3 regions of the Lysinibacillus sp. NPDC056959 genome follow, and region 1 is predicted to be linked to each of the others. Evidence: riboswitches for the same ligand, from Rfam matches in the RefSeq annotation. Region 1 holds a riboswitch; each other region holds the start of a gene.

Evidence for each region. Region 1 has a riboswitch for cobalamin ahead of ACFTQ7_RS17200 (ribonucleoside-diphosphate reductase subunit alpha). Riboswitches for the same ligand answer to the same signal wherever they lie in the genome.
Region 2: another riboswitch for cobalamin. It lies ahead of ACFTQ7_RS19275 (FecCD family ABC transporter permease); the one in region 1 lies ahead of ACFTQ7_RS17200 (ribonucleoside-diphosphate reductase subunit alpha).
Region 3: another riboswitch for cobalamin. It lies ahead of ACFTQ7_RS09415 (ABC transporter substrate-binding protein); the one in region 1 lies ahead of ACFTQ7_RS17200 (ribonucleoside-diphosphate reductase subunit alpha).

Annotation. Positions count from the first base shown of each region.
Region 1 covers NZ_JBHURE010000016.1:81,155-86,257, reverse strand. The annotation lists gene ACFTQ7_RS17205 (ribonucleotide-diphosphate reductase subunit beta) at 1-261, opposite strand, end outside; gene ACFTQ7_RS17200 (ribonucleoside-diphosphate reductase subunit alpha) at 274-2,487, opposite strand; cobalamin riboswitch at 2,651-2,837, opposite strand; gene ACFTQ7_RS17195 (hypothetical protein) at 2,948-3,631, opposite strand; gene ACFTQ7_RS17190 (ECF transporter S component) at 3,628-4,122, opposite strand; gene ACFTQ7_RS17185 (bifunctional adenosylcobinamide kinase/adenosylcobinamide-phosphate guanylyltransferase) at 4,468-4,860, opposite strand; gene ACFTQ7_RS17180 (histidine phosphatase family protein) at 4,809-5,103, opposite strand, start outside.
Region 2 covers NZ_JBHURE010000021.1:53,095-58,197, reverse strand. The annotation lists gene ACFTQ7_RS19295 (ring-cleaving dioxygenase) at 1-648, shown strand, start outside; gene ACFTQ7_RS19290 (nitroreductase family protein) at 743-1,360, shown strand; gene ACFTQ7_RS19285 (NADPH-dependent FMN reductase) at 1,424-1,966, shown strand; gene ACFTQ7_RS19280 (biotin transporter BioY) at 2,120-2,716, opposite strand; cobalamin riboswitch at 2,883-3,074, shown strand; gene ACFTQ7_RS19275 (FecCD family ABC transporter permease) at 3,335-4,381, shown strand; gene ACFTQ7_RS19270 (heme ABC transporter ATP-binding protein) at 4,388-5,103, shown strand, end outside.
Region 3 covers NZ_JBHURE010000006.1:41,608-46,710, forward strand. The annotation lists gene ACFTQ7_RS09410 (GTP-binding protein) at 1-882, opposite strand, end outside; cobalamin riboswitch at 1,024-1,210, shown strand; gene ACFTQ7_RS09415 (ABC transporter substrate-binding protein) at 1,380-2,375, shown strand; gene ACFTQ7_RS09420 (precorrin-3B methylase) at 2,436-3,101, shown strand; gene ACFTQ7_RS09425 (DUF6366 family protein) at 3,903-4,109, shown strand; gene ACFTQ7_RS09430 (hypothetical protein) at 4,193-4,501, shown strand.

The sequences.
Region 1 (5,103 bases):
TAATAGTGCTAGTAAGCCAATGATTTTTAAAAAGGATTCCTGCTCATTAGCTGATAGCTGTGGAAACTGCTTAACATCATTGCTCATATTAATTTCAAACGGAGTCCAGAAGTTACCTAGCATTTTTTTATATTTAGGATATGCCCAGCTAAAACGCACATCGTCCCAGTTTAAAATGTTAGAAGAGCGGCCGTTCACAATACCTGTTGAACGGTTTGGTGCTTCTTTATCCATAATTTGTCGTTTTGTAATAGTTGTCATTGTTACTTCCTCCTAGCTCGCGCAAGACTCACATTCTAGTAATTCTACAGACGTTGAGCGTACATAATATGTCGTTTTCACACCGCTTGCCCAAGCGTTCATATGCAATGCTAGTAAATCTTTTGCCTTGATCGTATTTTGAACGTATAAATTAAGTGAAATGCCTTGGTCGATATGACGTGCTCGAGCAGCATTTTGCTTGATTGTCCAATTTTGATCGATGAAATAAGCAGATTTATAATACCAAGTTGTCACAGGTGATAGATCCGGTACCGTTACTGGAATTTTGTAATCCTTCTTCTCTTCTGAATAACTCTTTTGGAAAATAGGATCAATCGTAGCCGTACTACCCGCTAAAATGGATGTTGATGAGTTCGGTGCAACCGCCATAACATAGCCGTTACGCATTCCTTTTTCAGCAACCGCGGCGCGTAACGCATTCCATTTATTGCTGTCGTATCCACGTTTTTCAAAATACGCACCAGTATGCCAATCTGAGCCTTCAAATAATGGGTAGGCTCCTTTTTCACTTGCCAAATCGTTAGAAGCGCGAATCGTTAAATACGCAATTTCCTCATATAGCTTGTCCGCAAATTCTACAGCTTCCTCAGACTCCCATTGAATTTCTTTCAAAGCTAATAAATGATGCCAGCCAAATGTTCCAAGTCCAATGCCTCGGTAGCGTAAGTTCGTACGCTCTGCTTGTTTTACTGGAATTGTATTTAACGCAATAACATTATCTAACATACGTACTTGAATCGGAATTAATTTTTCTAAAACACCAGCCGGTACAGCTCTACCTAAATTGATAGATGATAAGTTACATACAACGAAATCGCCAGGCTTGCGACGTGTTACGATAACATCATCTTCTAGAGTAATAGACTCGAATTCAGTAGCTGACATATTTTGGAATATTTCTGTGCACAGGTTCGAGCTATAAACCATTCCCTCATGCTTATTCGGATTCATGCGATTTACTTCATCTCGATAAAACATAAACGGCACGCCTGTTTCAAGCTGCGAGCGCATAATACGTTTCATAATATCAATCGCTGGCACAACTTCACGGCTTAATAATGGATTCGCAATACATTCTGCATATTTAGTACGGAAAGTGCCATCACCTTTTTTCTCATCGTAGAAATCCTCTAGTGAAAAGCCCATAACTTCTCGTACTTCATGTGGATCAAATAAATGCCATTCCCCGCGCTCTTCAACCGTTTCCATAAATAAATCCGGTAAGCATAGCCCTGTGAAAATATCATGGGCACGCAAACGCTCATCCCCATTGTTTAAGCGTAAATCTAAAAACGTAAAGACGTCTTTGTGCCAAACATCTAAATAAACAGCAATAGCTCCTTGTCGTTGACCTAGCTGATCGACTGAAACCGCCGTATTATTAAGCTGTTTAATCCATGGTAGAACACCACTAGATGCACCTTTAAAGCCTTTAATTGATGAGCCTCGGCTACGAATTTTACCCATATAAACACCAATACCACCACCGTATTTCGATAATGTTGCAACATCTGTATTCGTGTCATAAATACTTTGTAAACTATCATCTACTGTATCGATAAAGCAGCTAGATAGCTGGCCATGTGTTTTACCTGCATTCGATAATGTAGGTGTTGCCACAGTCATATATAAATTACTCATTGCCCAGTAAGATTCACGTACTTTTTCTAAACGATTTTCTGTTTCATCCTGCATAAGGGTCATCGCAATGACCATCCATCGTTCCTGTGGTAGCTCTACTGGTGTTTTCGTGTAATCACGGACTACATAGCGGTCCATTAATGTTTTTAAGCCAATATACGTAAACAATTCATCTCGACTTGATTCTAAATAGGAAGCGAGTTCTTGAAGATCCTGCTCACTATATTTTGTTGTTAAACTTTCATGATACAAACCAGCTTCTGTATAGCGTGCTAATTGTTCCGGGAAACATTTATAAACATCTTGCACTGAAACGCCACGGCGCATTGCAAATTGATCATATAGTTTTTCTAAATAAATTTGAGCTGCGACGAATGTCCAGTATGGCTCCTCCTCATCAATTAGGCTAAGCGTTTGTAAAATCATCGCATCCGCCCATGCTTCAAATGTCGCATTGTCGTTTTTTCGTAGCCATCGATCCGATAATCTTACAAAACTTTCGAGTTCATCCTCCGTATAACTTTTCTTGAGCTTAGCAATTTGCTGTTCGATTTGAATTGTCATGTATACATTCTCTCCCTTTCTTTCTCCAGCAACACAAAAAGCGATCACGCAACACTTATCGGTTACGTGATCGCAGTAAAATCGGAAATGGAAATGAAGGACATGCACACTAAGAAGTGGACAAATCTCTCGCCTCCACTTCTCAATCCCCGAAGAATGTGTTGCTGTCTTGAACAGATCGGCAGGTCTCCTGGCTCATGCTTCCTCCAAATGATGGCCTTCCCGTTCTTTACAGTGGCCTATTCATCATTTGTCAGCACTTACAGTTGCGGGGACAGCTTCGGCCTAAGATGACTCTTTTCCGAATTCCCTTTTAAACCATATTTGGTACCGCTCGTCCAAAATACTATATATTGTGTTTTAACTCCTAAACAAATCTAACATATAGTGTTTATAGTTGCAATAGGCGTTTTGCCCCTTGAATTTTTTAAAGTGCTACTTTTTCTCGAAGCAAGCCCGATTACAATGCAGTTTTACGTAGTTTTTCAAAATTTCTAGGAAAATATTTTTGTACTAGCTGCTCTTTTTCTGGATTAATTCCTAGTAAAACTACTGCACATGGACCAGCCGTTTTCTCAATATCTAATGCACTATTGACCTGTTGCTCGCCAAAAAGTCGGCTAAATTCTGCTTGTAAACCTTTTGATCCAACTGGCCATACTTGCTGCACAATTCCCTCTTTCCACGCTTGAAAAATAGGTTGCAGCTGTGCGACATCTTCAGGTTGTGCAAGGATTTCATTGCCTACAAGTGGCAAACCATATGTGTACCAACTTAGTTGCTCATGCTTAGTTGCTGTACGTTTCTGCTGCTCCCCAAGCATCGTTATTGACAAGCCTGATTGTAAAGTTGGCATATTAGTCTCTGAACTACCGTCTATTTGCGGACAAAAAAGGCCAGCCTCCTCAAAAACCTGTTGAATGCCTGCAACATAACGAGACCATGCAGCATCCCCTGAAAAATTAGCAAGTAAAATATGCTTTGGTAAAGCATTTGCAGCAAGCTGCTCTAAAAATGTAACACGTGCAGTAAAATATGCTGTAAGCTGATCTGGAGCAGACACAACATCTTGTAGCTTTTCGCCAATTGCAGCGGCATTATCGGTTGTCGCAATGAACTCACCTATTTTTATTGCATTTCTCAATGTACTCGACCTTCCTTACGCACAAACACCTTCGACAGAACTGGCATCGCCACCGCAACGATCACTAGATTAATGAGTGTTGCCAGTGGAAGACTAGTCAATGACGTCCAGTAAAACGCCGGACTAATAATAAAGTAAAATGGTATAGGTGCCACGACACCATTTAAAATAAGTGCCACAGGCCATTTCCAGAAATGCATGCCTTTTTTATGCATAACCCCAAAGATCCATACAACGATAAACATTTCCACTGCGATAATTATATGTAGTGGTCCAAAAGGGAAGCCAGTAGTTAGGGCTGAGATAAAATGCCCAATGACTCCCGCAACACCAGCTAATACTGGCGATAAAAATACAACGCTCAAAAATGCCGGTGCAGAGTCAAGCGCAGCAGTTGTAATAAATGTTGGAATTTTAATGACTGCACCTACTGCACAAATTGCCGCTACCATGGCAGTGAGCGTCAATTTCATCAATTTTTGTCGATCCATTCCATTGCCTCTTTCCGTTAAATTTTTTCATCAAAGCGTGGGGTTGATTTCCGTTCCGGCTGTGCGCTTTATCGCTGACCCTTTGCTTTCGCACAGATAAAACATTCGCCGCTGACGCTTCGCTTTCGCGCAGAGCTTCCTGGGGGCGTCGGGGCAACACGATGTTGGTCACGAAGGCGTTATCACAGGACGTGATGCATTTATCCTTCGTTCTTCTATATCGCTATTCCCCAAAGAGTCGCCTAGCCTCTACTCCAATCAACTTATATACAAAGCATGCGTCTTTGCAAATGTCATCACCACATTTGTGAAGTGTCTTACAAACTCTGCAAGCAAGTTACTATATCATTTGATCTGTTCCCCAATACCGTACCAAATGCGTACGACTTGTTCGGCTTCAGCAAACAATGCTTGGTACAAACGCCCACATGTATCACGTAATAATCGTGCCTGTTTGTCCATCGGCACAACACCACGTCCCATGTCGGTCACAATTATATACAAGGCACAATTTTCTTCAAGGGTCTTTAGTCTTGTCAAAATAGTTCTGACAAGAGGTTCATCATCCTCAAGGTCTTGTGTTACGAGCCATTTCTCTATATTTTTTATAACTAGTACATCACAAGTAGGAGCGCCATCAGGTAGAGTGCCATCCAGTAGCACAACGTTTTGACCTGCAAGTAATTTCATGACATAGTCGGTTTTTCCACTATAGGCTCCTCCGATAAAGACATGCATCTTGCTCCCTCCTCCCAAGCCTTTCTTGAAAACGTTAAAGAAAACATTTTATCATGCGGTGTTTGATAGGACCAAAAAGGTTGCTCAGTTGGAGCAAAGGCTACGAGTAGCGCTCGAATAACCCCGCCATGGACAACGAGATGATACACATCTTCCCCTTTTGGTAATGCAGTGAACCCTTCCAAAACACGTGCACAAAACATATCAAAGCCTTCTCCCCTTGGAGGTGGAGACTTTACAGGA
Region 2 (5,103 bases), on a different contig from region 1:
CAATTTGGCAAGAAAACTTTATCATTCGTAGATTTTGATGATCAGCAATATCAACTTATTTCTGATGAAAACAATACAGGCGTTGCATCAGGCACTCCATGGCAAGATGGACCGATTCCTCTAGAATACGCAATTACAGGCTTAGGTCCAGTTTTTGTAAGAGTTGCCAATTTAAAATATTTCAAAGAGGTGCTAGAAAAAGTGATGCTCTTTACAGAAATTGCAGAGGAAGGGGATTTCCATTTATTTGAGGTTGGTGAAGGCGGAAACGGTGCACAAATCATTGTAGAGTTTAACGCAGTTTTACCAGTAGCTCGTCAAGGCTTCGGTACAGTACATCATGCAGCATTCCGCGTAGAGGATCGCGCTGTATTAGATGAATGGACTGAACGATTTGAAAGCTTTGGCTTCCATACTTCGGGTTATGTAAACCGTCACTTCTTTGAATCCCTTTATGCACGAGTTGCACCACAAATTTTATTTGAGCTAGCTACTGATGGCCCAGGATTTATGGGGGACGAGCCTTATGAAACATTAGGTGAAAAATTATCGTTGCCACCGTTTTTAGAGCCAAAGCGTGCACAAATTGAAGAGCTTGTTCGTCCTATTGACACTGTAAGAAGTACGATTACGTTCGATAAAGAATAAGAGTAATACTTTTCATTCCATTCAGTAGAGAAACACAAGCCTCGCTGAATGGAAATTACATATTTTTAAAAGAAAATGATTGGAGGTCAATTGGATGGAGTTTGCAAAGGTAATAGATAAGCGTCGTTCTGCGAATAATTTTATAGAGGGTATTAAGATGAGCGAAGAAGATATACGTCCTATTTTGGAGGATGTCAAACTTGCTCCATCTGCTTTTAATTTACAGCATGCTAATTACATCGTTGTCTTAGATGAAGAAAAAAAAGAAAAAGTAAGAGAAGCAGCATACGGGCAATATAAAGTGCACTCAGCCTCGGCGGTTATACTTGTTTTAGGAGATAAAGAAGCCTATAAAAAAACTGCTAACCTTAGTCAAGGGATGGTAGACTTAGGCATTATTAATGCTTGTGAGTTAGAAAATCTTGTTGAAGAAAATACAAAATTTTATAATGAGCGCGGCGAGGAGTTTAAGAAAGAGGAGGCTATTCGTAACGCTTCACTTTCAGCTATGTTATTTATGTTGGCAGCCAAAAATCGTGGATGGGATACATGTCCAATGATCGGCTTTGATCACCAACAAATGAGAGCCCTTTTTAATGTCCCGGAAACACAAGAAATTGCGCTAATGATTACAATTGGTAAGGAAAAAGAAAGTAGTCGCCGCTTGCGTGGTTATCGTAAACCAGTTGAGGAATTTGCAACCTATTATTAGGTCGGTATAAAATAAAAGTGCTTTACAAAAAATAAATTTAATGCACATTTAGGAGGAAATATTGTGAAAGTAGTAGCAATCGTAGGTAGTATCCGTAAAGAATCTTATAATCTGCAGTTAGCGAAATTTATTCAAAAGCGTTATGCGGAGGAATTGGATCTTGAAGTATTAAGCTTAAAAGACCTACCAATGTATAACCAAGATATCGAAAATGAAGCACCGCAAACAGTATTAGATTTTAAAGCAAAAGTAAAAGAGGCGGATGCCGTTCTTTGGCTGACTCCAGAATATAATGGTACAGTGCCAGGTGTTATGGTTAACGCCATCGATTGGTTATCTCGCGTTGATAAAGTAATGATTGGCAAGCCATCATTCATGATGGGTGCATCAATGGGTAACTTAGGTACTGTTAAAGCACAATTACACTTAAGAGATATTTTATTCTCACCTGGAGTAAATTCACCATTACTTAGTGGTAATGATGTTTATATTGGCGCAGTACACACTAAATTTGATGCTGAAGGCAATTTAACAGATGAGGGTACTATCAAATTCCTAGATGTAGTTATTGATAACTTCTTAAACTGGATGAAAACATACGTTTAACAATAGAATGTCCCATTAGTATGTAAAATACTGATGGGACATTTTTAGGTTTTAAAATATTTGTTTAGTTTATGATAGAGGTTAAAGCCCCGACACTCTTTGCCTTATATATAAGTCGGAACGGAAATCAACCTACGTTTTGGTGATGAACCTTTATTTGATTGGAATTATTTTTAATACCTTTTGAAGACGGTATGCAAAAATACCCGCGAATATAGCTAAAATAATATCCTTTGGCAAAGGAGGCATCATCCAAAGCCATGCTATTTTATACGTGAAAGCATCAGGCGCACTAGCCCATAGCTTATAGGCAAAGTACATCCAATTTGTCCCTAATAAATAATTAATAGCAGTTGCAACTAATGCAGCAACTACATAGCTTTTCTTCGTTCCAATGCGTTCTACAATAAGCCCTGCGACAAATGCTGCTAATATAAACGAGACAATGAAACCAAATGTAGGACTTAAAATTTGTCCAAAGCCTCCGCTGAATCGTGCAAATACAGGTGCGCCTGCTAAACCGATGCACATATAAACAGTACAAGCGAGTGCCCCTTTTCTACTACCGAGAATAAGTCCCGCTAAAATAGCAAAAAACGTTTGTAATGTGATCGGTACTCCGCCAACAACCATGAAAGGTACAATGGACGTAATATTAGCTCCTATCATCATTAATGTTGAAAATAGTCCAATGTATGCAATATCTACTGTTCTTAATTTTTGATGTGTATGTTCCACAACGGTTGTCATTATGTCACCCCTAAAAAGTAATGTTGATAATAATAGTGTAAAAAAATAAAGTTTTTGTGTCAATTTTATTATTATTTTAGGTTAACATAAAGGTGTTTCTTAACTTGATAAATGATTGATAGTATAGACTAACTATTGAAATATATGATAGAATTGTCATAATTTTAAATCATTCGATACTAATGGTGTGACATCTTGTACAATGTGTCACTTAAAAGGGAAATCGGTGCAAATCCGACGCTGTCCCGCAACTGTAACGAGGAGTTCTATGATGATTTAGCCACTGTTCTAGAATGGGAAGGCAATCATAGGTACATTGATTCGAAGCCAGGAGACCTGCCATTTAGTTATTCCTGTAATGCCCACGAGGATGAAAGCGATTACGGACAATAGTAGAAGAAAATCTAACTTTGTTTAATTTCTTTCAGCAGGTGTCCAAATACACGCTGAAAGACGCGATTATGCCAGGCATAATTGATTCTAGGGTATTTCCATGCGCATTTGCATGGAATACCCTTTTTTCTTTCATTTATCTTCGTACTGCAAATAGTAGCAGAGTATCAGCTACAATTACGGCTAGATGAAATTAATGTTTAATGATTAGGAGTTAATAAAAAGATGAATAGAAAATTTATGTTACTTTCAATGACCCTTCTTCTACTACTTATTATTTCAATGACAATTGCAATTATGGTTGGATCGGTTTCCGTTACGCCACTTTATGTATGGAAGGTTATCCTTTCTAAAATCCCTATTATTCAAAGCTCAATCGAACAAGATTGGAGTCGCTCACAGGAAATTATCATTTGGCAAATAAGGGCTCCGCGTGTATTACTCGCTGCTATCGTCGGAGCAGGCTTGGCAATTGCAGGAGCAGCTATTCAGGCGCTCGTTCGTAATTCAATTGCAGAACCATATATTTTAGGGATTTCTTCTGGAGCGACGGTTGGTGCCACAGCTGTCATCATTTTAGGTGCCTTTTCATTTCTGGGCGTTTATGCTCTTTCCGTATCGGCTTTTTTAGGCTCTCTCACAGCAATGGGGTTAGTTTTCTTCTTATCGCATGTTGGCGGTAGAGTATCCGTCTTTCGACTTTTGCTTTCAGGGATGGCGGTGTCATTTATTTTATCTGCTATTTCAAATTTTATCTTAATGTTGTCGAAGCAAGAGGGGGGAATGAAGGCAGTCATGTTTTGGATGCTAGGAAGCCTAGCAGGTGCGAAATGGAGTATTCTTGTAATTCCTGCAGTCATTTTTATTGCAGTATTTGCCTTGTTATGGCTCAACTATCGCAGCTTAAATTTATTACTTCTTGGAGAAGAAGCCGCAGTTACATTAGGGGTTAACTTACAACAATTTCGAATACAGCTTATTTTATTAGTATCGTTATTAACGGGTGTGCTGGTTGCTGTAAGTGGCTCAATTGGATTTGTTGGTTTAATCATTCCACATATTGTACGGCTAATTGTAGGTTCAAATCATAAGTATGTCATACCGATTAGCGCATTATTAGGGGGGATCTTCTTAGTTTGGGCAGATGCACTTGCTCGAATATTAATTGCCCCTGAGGAAATGCCGATAGGAATTATCACGGCTTTTTGCGGAGGCCCATTTTTCATTTGGCTGCTACGTCGTAACAATTATTCTTTCGGTGAAGGAGATTAAAAAAATATGACATTAGAAGCGAAACAAATATCATTCTCCATTTCCGATGAACGCATATTACATGAAGTAAATGTTCAAATAAAGGACAAGCAATTTGTTGGGTTGATCGGTCCTAATGGTAGTGGGAAGTCAACGCTATTAAAGAATATGTACCGTTTATTAAAACCAGAAAGTGGAACAGTGTTATTAAATGAACAAGATATTCTAAAGCAATCGAGTAAAAACATAGCTAAAAATCTAGCAGTTGTGAGTCAAGAAACACCGGTCTTATTTGATTTTACAGTGCATGATTTAGTGAGTATGGGGAGAACACCCCATAAAAAACTATTGGAGTTTGATCAAGAGAAAGATTTTCAAATCGTAAAGGATGCACTGAAGCAAACGGGTATCGCTCATTTAGAGAAACGTAGCTATAGCTCTCTTTCGGGTGGCGAAAAAAAGCGTGTGATGGTTGCCCGTGCCCTTGCTCAGCAAGCACAAGTGCTTATTTTAGATGAGCCAACAAATCATCTAGATATTCAGCATCAATTGCAGCTTATGGATCTAATTCAAACCTTACAATTAACAGTTGTTGCTGCAATCCACGATTTAAACATTGCGGCTATGTATTGCGATCAAATTTATGTTTTACAGCAAGGTCGAATTGTTTGTTTTGGCACGCCAGAAGAAGTACTTACACCGACATTATTACAAGATGTATTTGGGGTTTATGCCGATATTCA
Region 3 (5,103 bases), on a different contig from region 1:
AGTAGTTTCATACCGGTTGCCATTGTATAGTCGAATCTCCGTCACTTTTTCAGTCACGTCTCCAAATGAAAGTTCATCACGGACATGTAACGTTCCTTGCAAAGATTTGATAAAAGTTAAGCGTTGATGTCCATCATGACGAATTTTAAACACCTCACCTTGAAACGGAGCGTTGTTATTAAATTGTGTCTCTGTAAGGAGGGGGAGCTGTGTTAGGAATTCCTTTATTCCACTATCTTTTAAGGCAGACCCAGTAAAACATAGAAAGGCCTTTTCCTGTTTAATCATCCGAGATAAATGAGTAAGGCAGCTAGAGCTATCCAATGTTTCATTGAGAAAAGCATCGAGAAGTTGTTCATCACGTTCAGCAAGCCGCTCCATTATGTCGTTTGAAACATAGTCGGAACGGAGCGGTTCGTCTACGAATAAAACATCTGCAGAGCAATCCTTTTGAAGCGCAGCCATTACAGCTTCAACATCTGCTCCTTCACGATCAATTTTGTTAATAAAAAAGAAGGTTGGAACATGATATTGGCGTAAAAGTTGCCACACTGTTTCAGTATGACCTTGTATTCCTTCGACAGCACTAACAATAATAATGGCATAATCCATAACCCGAATGGCACGCTCCATCTCTGGAGAGAAATCGACGTGCCCTGGTGTATCGATCAACGTATATGTATCATCCCCAAACGTCATGCGGCCTTGCTCCGCAAAAATCGTAATGCCTCGCTGACGCTCCAACTCATGATTATCTAGAAATGTGTCCTGGTGATCCACTCGTCCACGAGCTTGAATACTGTTTGTATGAAATAGTAACTGCTCAGAAAATGTTGTTTTACCGGCATCCACGTGAGCAAGTACTCCAATTGTTACATGCATAAAAAGATCCTCGTTTCTATTCATTCATTTAACAACATTGTAACAGAATTGGTATAAAAAATATTTCATATAGTGTTTATGTCGCAATAGTGTTAATATATGTATGATTGCGAATCTACTAGTCAATCAATATATACAACAAAATAAAAACGACGTATTGGTGTAAATGACCTTTGTTATTTGCTTAAAAGGGAAATCGGTGTAAATCCGATGCTGTCCCGCAACTGTAAATGGGGAGTCTATACAAGATGCCACTGTAGCCACGCTATGGGAAGGCGTATAGATGATGAACCTAAGCCAGGATACCTGCCAATATGTATGTATTACTGAATCCACGAGGATGGGGATAGTGAATAGGTTGAAAAACCTTTCTTTTGCTATGCTAACCTCTTGGAAACAAGGGGGTTTTTTTATGCCCTTTTCTAGAATCGCTATCTGGTAGCATAGGAGTCTAAACGATTTCTTTCTATATATTTAACATCAAAGGAGAAGAGGATATGAAGAAATGGAATAGCTTATGGCTAGTCTTTGCGATCGCATTGGTAGCTATATTGGGTGCATGTAGTGAAAAGGACAAACTAGAATCTGCTACACAAAGTGAGAAGGTAGAGCCTTCACAAGCTGAAAAGTCAGACATAACGATTGAAAATAATGGAACAACTCAAGTATATAAGGAAGCCCCAAAAAAAGCGATTAGCTTAAATCAGCACGTGACAGAAATTATGTTAGCTTTAGAGCTAGAAGATTCAATGGTAGGGACGGCGTACTTAGATGACAAAATTTATGAGCCCCTACAAGCGGCCTATGATAAAGTGCCTGTGTTAGCAAAACAGTATCCTACAAAGGAGCAGGTTATTGATGCAGAAGCAGATTTTTTATTAGGTGGTTGGAAAAGCGCCTTTGGAGAGAAAGGTGTTGGAACACAAAAAGAGCTTGAAACATTAGGCATTCACACTTATTTACATACAGCCTCAATCATGACGAAACCAACTTTAGACGATATTTTCACAGATATTCGAAATATCGCAAAAATTTTCCGTGTTGAAGATCGTGGAGAAGCACTAATTGAAAAAATGACAAAGGATGTAGAGGATGTCCGTGCAAAACTACCGCAAAATGGAGAAGAACTGCCTGTTTTAGTGTTTGATAGTGGTGATAAAGAGATCTTCACTGCAGGACAAAACATTATGAATGAACTTGTTACGATGGCCGGCGGTAAAAATATTTTTGGTGATGTGGAATCGGGTTGGACTACGGTGTCCAAAGAAGAAACAGTAGAACGTAATCCAGCGGTCGTAGTTGTCATAGATTACGGAGAAACAACAGCGGAAGCAAAAATAAACTTCTTAAAAAATGATCCAGCCTTGAAGGAAATGGAAGCAGTCAAAAACGAACGCTTTGTGATTCTACCACTTTCTGCTGCATCTGAAGGGGTACGTGCTGCAGAAGCCATTCAAATTTTGGCGAAAGGCTTCTATCCTGAGAGTTTTTAAGTATCCAATAAATGGGGGGCTAGCAATTGGCTAGCTCCTTTTTCATAAGGAGAAGTATTTATGAATGCATTCCGTTCGAATATACCGGACAAAACCTTCGAAAACTTAAACAATAATGGGGATTTTACTCGCCTTGCCGTAAGCCCAGGCATTATTAATAAACATTATACCCCTGCACAATTCCAAACAATAGCAAAGGTTGTAGGGGAAAAGGGTGCCATAAAATACTCTGCCTCTTACAGCATATTATTATCTATCCCAACAGTAGAAATTGAAAAGACGATTGAGGAGCTAGAAGACGCTGGCCTTTATGTGGCAAAGCAAGGTCCGATTGTAGCGATGAAAGCGTGTGATTTTTGTGATGGTGACAAAATGGAGGCAGCACCAATTACAGAAAAGCTATATCATTCATTAAAAGGAATCACTGTCCCTACAAGATTACGTGTAAACGTCAATGGCTGTGCCTCTGCTTGTTATAATGCGGTGTATGATGATATTGGGCTTGTTTATCAAAAGGATAGCTTTGATGTCTATTTAGGAGCAGTGCCGATGGGAGCGAATGCAAAAGCCGGGACACTCTTTGCGAAAAAGGTAGGGGTAGAGCTTATTGAAGGCTTTTTAAAGCAAATCATTGAGCTCTATCAGAAACATGCTCGTCCGAATGAACCCTTTTATAAATTTTATCGCAGAACAAATTCTGCTGATTATTGGAAAGATTTAAACTGACTCATTATCATAATGTGGGTTCGACTTACGTACTGATTGGGTGCTTTACTAGGTGCGTCTGATAAGCCGCTATATGTGAGGATAAGAAGCAAGAAGTGGATTTCATTGGCATATCAATTTACCTTAAAAAGAGGCAAGGACTTACGAAATAAATTATTTTAAATCATAAAAGCGCAAGAAATCATCATTTAAAAAATTGATTTCTTGCGTTTTTTAGTTTTGGCTAATATTGTCCCATCTTCTCGATTTACAAAAATTTTTGTTAAGTTGTTTGGATTTAGAGAGATAGTGTTATGTGTTCTACATAGCATTAGATAACTTTATCATTTCAGACCATGTATTGCAGAAGGACCGTTTAGGAAAAAATCATAACAAGGCTTGTATGTTTCGTTTTCTGATTTTTCAGAAATAATAATGACGATTTAACTATGTCATGATATGGTTGTTGAGAAAACGTTATGTGATTCTGTCTTCTTCATTATTTGATCTCCTAAGGTGATTTATTTCCCCTGGTGTATTCAAGGGAATTGAGTACTCTTTGTCGAATTATCTTATTTAGAAAAGTATAATATTTATGGAGTTAATTGTGATTTTGATTATTTGAAGTTTAAAACGTGATAGGAATGATTAGAATAGTGGCTTTCTAAAGATGAGATTTGCAATATTAAAATTTAGTAAACTGTAAAAGAGAAATTACTTAAGAATGAGGATAAAACTTTGTTTTCGTGTATATTCCAAATAACCTAATTAAGCATATTTCTTTCTATAGACAAAAATAATTTTTGGGGAAGTGTTTGCCACATGGATTCAAAGCAAAAGGAAACACCAGAAGAAAAAAGAGAACGTATAAGACAAAGTGAATTAAAAAATAATCCTACTGGTTCTCTAAACGATGGAGTAAATAGAGGAATTGGTGGGAATTTAGCTGGTATGGGTTGGAAAGATACATTGCTATTGATAGTAGTATTATTTATAGGATATCTAGTATACAAATTTATTTTCAGTTAAAAATAAAAATTATCAGAAAATTCATCCTTTTTCGACAAAAGTGTGTTAATAATATAGAAAATCAAAGAAAGGATGATAATAATATGTTCAAAAAAATCTTTACTACTATTTTTGTACTGTCTCTTTTCGGATTTTTGTCAATAGGTACTAGTTATGCAAGAGATGATTTATCAAACACTAAGTTATTAGATGATGCTCAAGTTAAAGTTAGTATTACTAACGATGAAACGGGAGAAACTAAATTTTTAGATCCAATCATTTTAGAAAATAAGCAGCAGGTTAAATTTTTGGAATATGACGATGAGTCAGTAGTTTTCGGTTATGATGTTTTTATTCCTATAGAAAATCAAAACTCTCTAAATATTACTCCTTTTGATGTTGGTGGGGTATAACAACTGAATCTGGAATCACTGCTAGATTATACGGCGAATATAGTTTAAGATCAAATAACACAGAGATTAAATTAAAAAAAGTATATGGTGGTTGGACTACAAGTCACCAAATGTATGTATTATCAAATAGAACAGTTAACGCTCATTCTGGTTCTGCACTCGGTACTAGCCTTCCTACAAAAAATCCAAAGTCAAATAGTTTTAATTATATTACTGGATTTGGATGGAATATGTTTGGGGGCGGAGATGGTAGTCCAAGAGCATGGTCTTCAGTAAAAGTTTCAATAACTGGAATGACCTCCACATCAACTGTTAAATTGGACGTCATATTCCCTAATAAATAAAAAGATTTTTTGAGTATAGAATTCAAAAAGTTAGAATAACCAGAATGTAGATGCAAAACTAGTGGGTATCCAAAGAAAAAAGAAATCGATGTTCATTCGATTTCTTTTTTTCTTGGATTCATTGATTATTTTATTTTCTATATCCTATTTCTTTGTTAATGGCCGTGTACCTGTTTTTCTTCTAAAAACATTGTTGGCATTATGTGATATCAATTTCTTGAAGTTATATTTCTAAAACTAGCGATAAAACAACTTGAT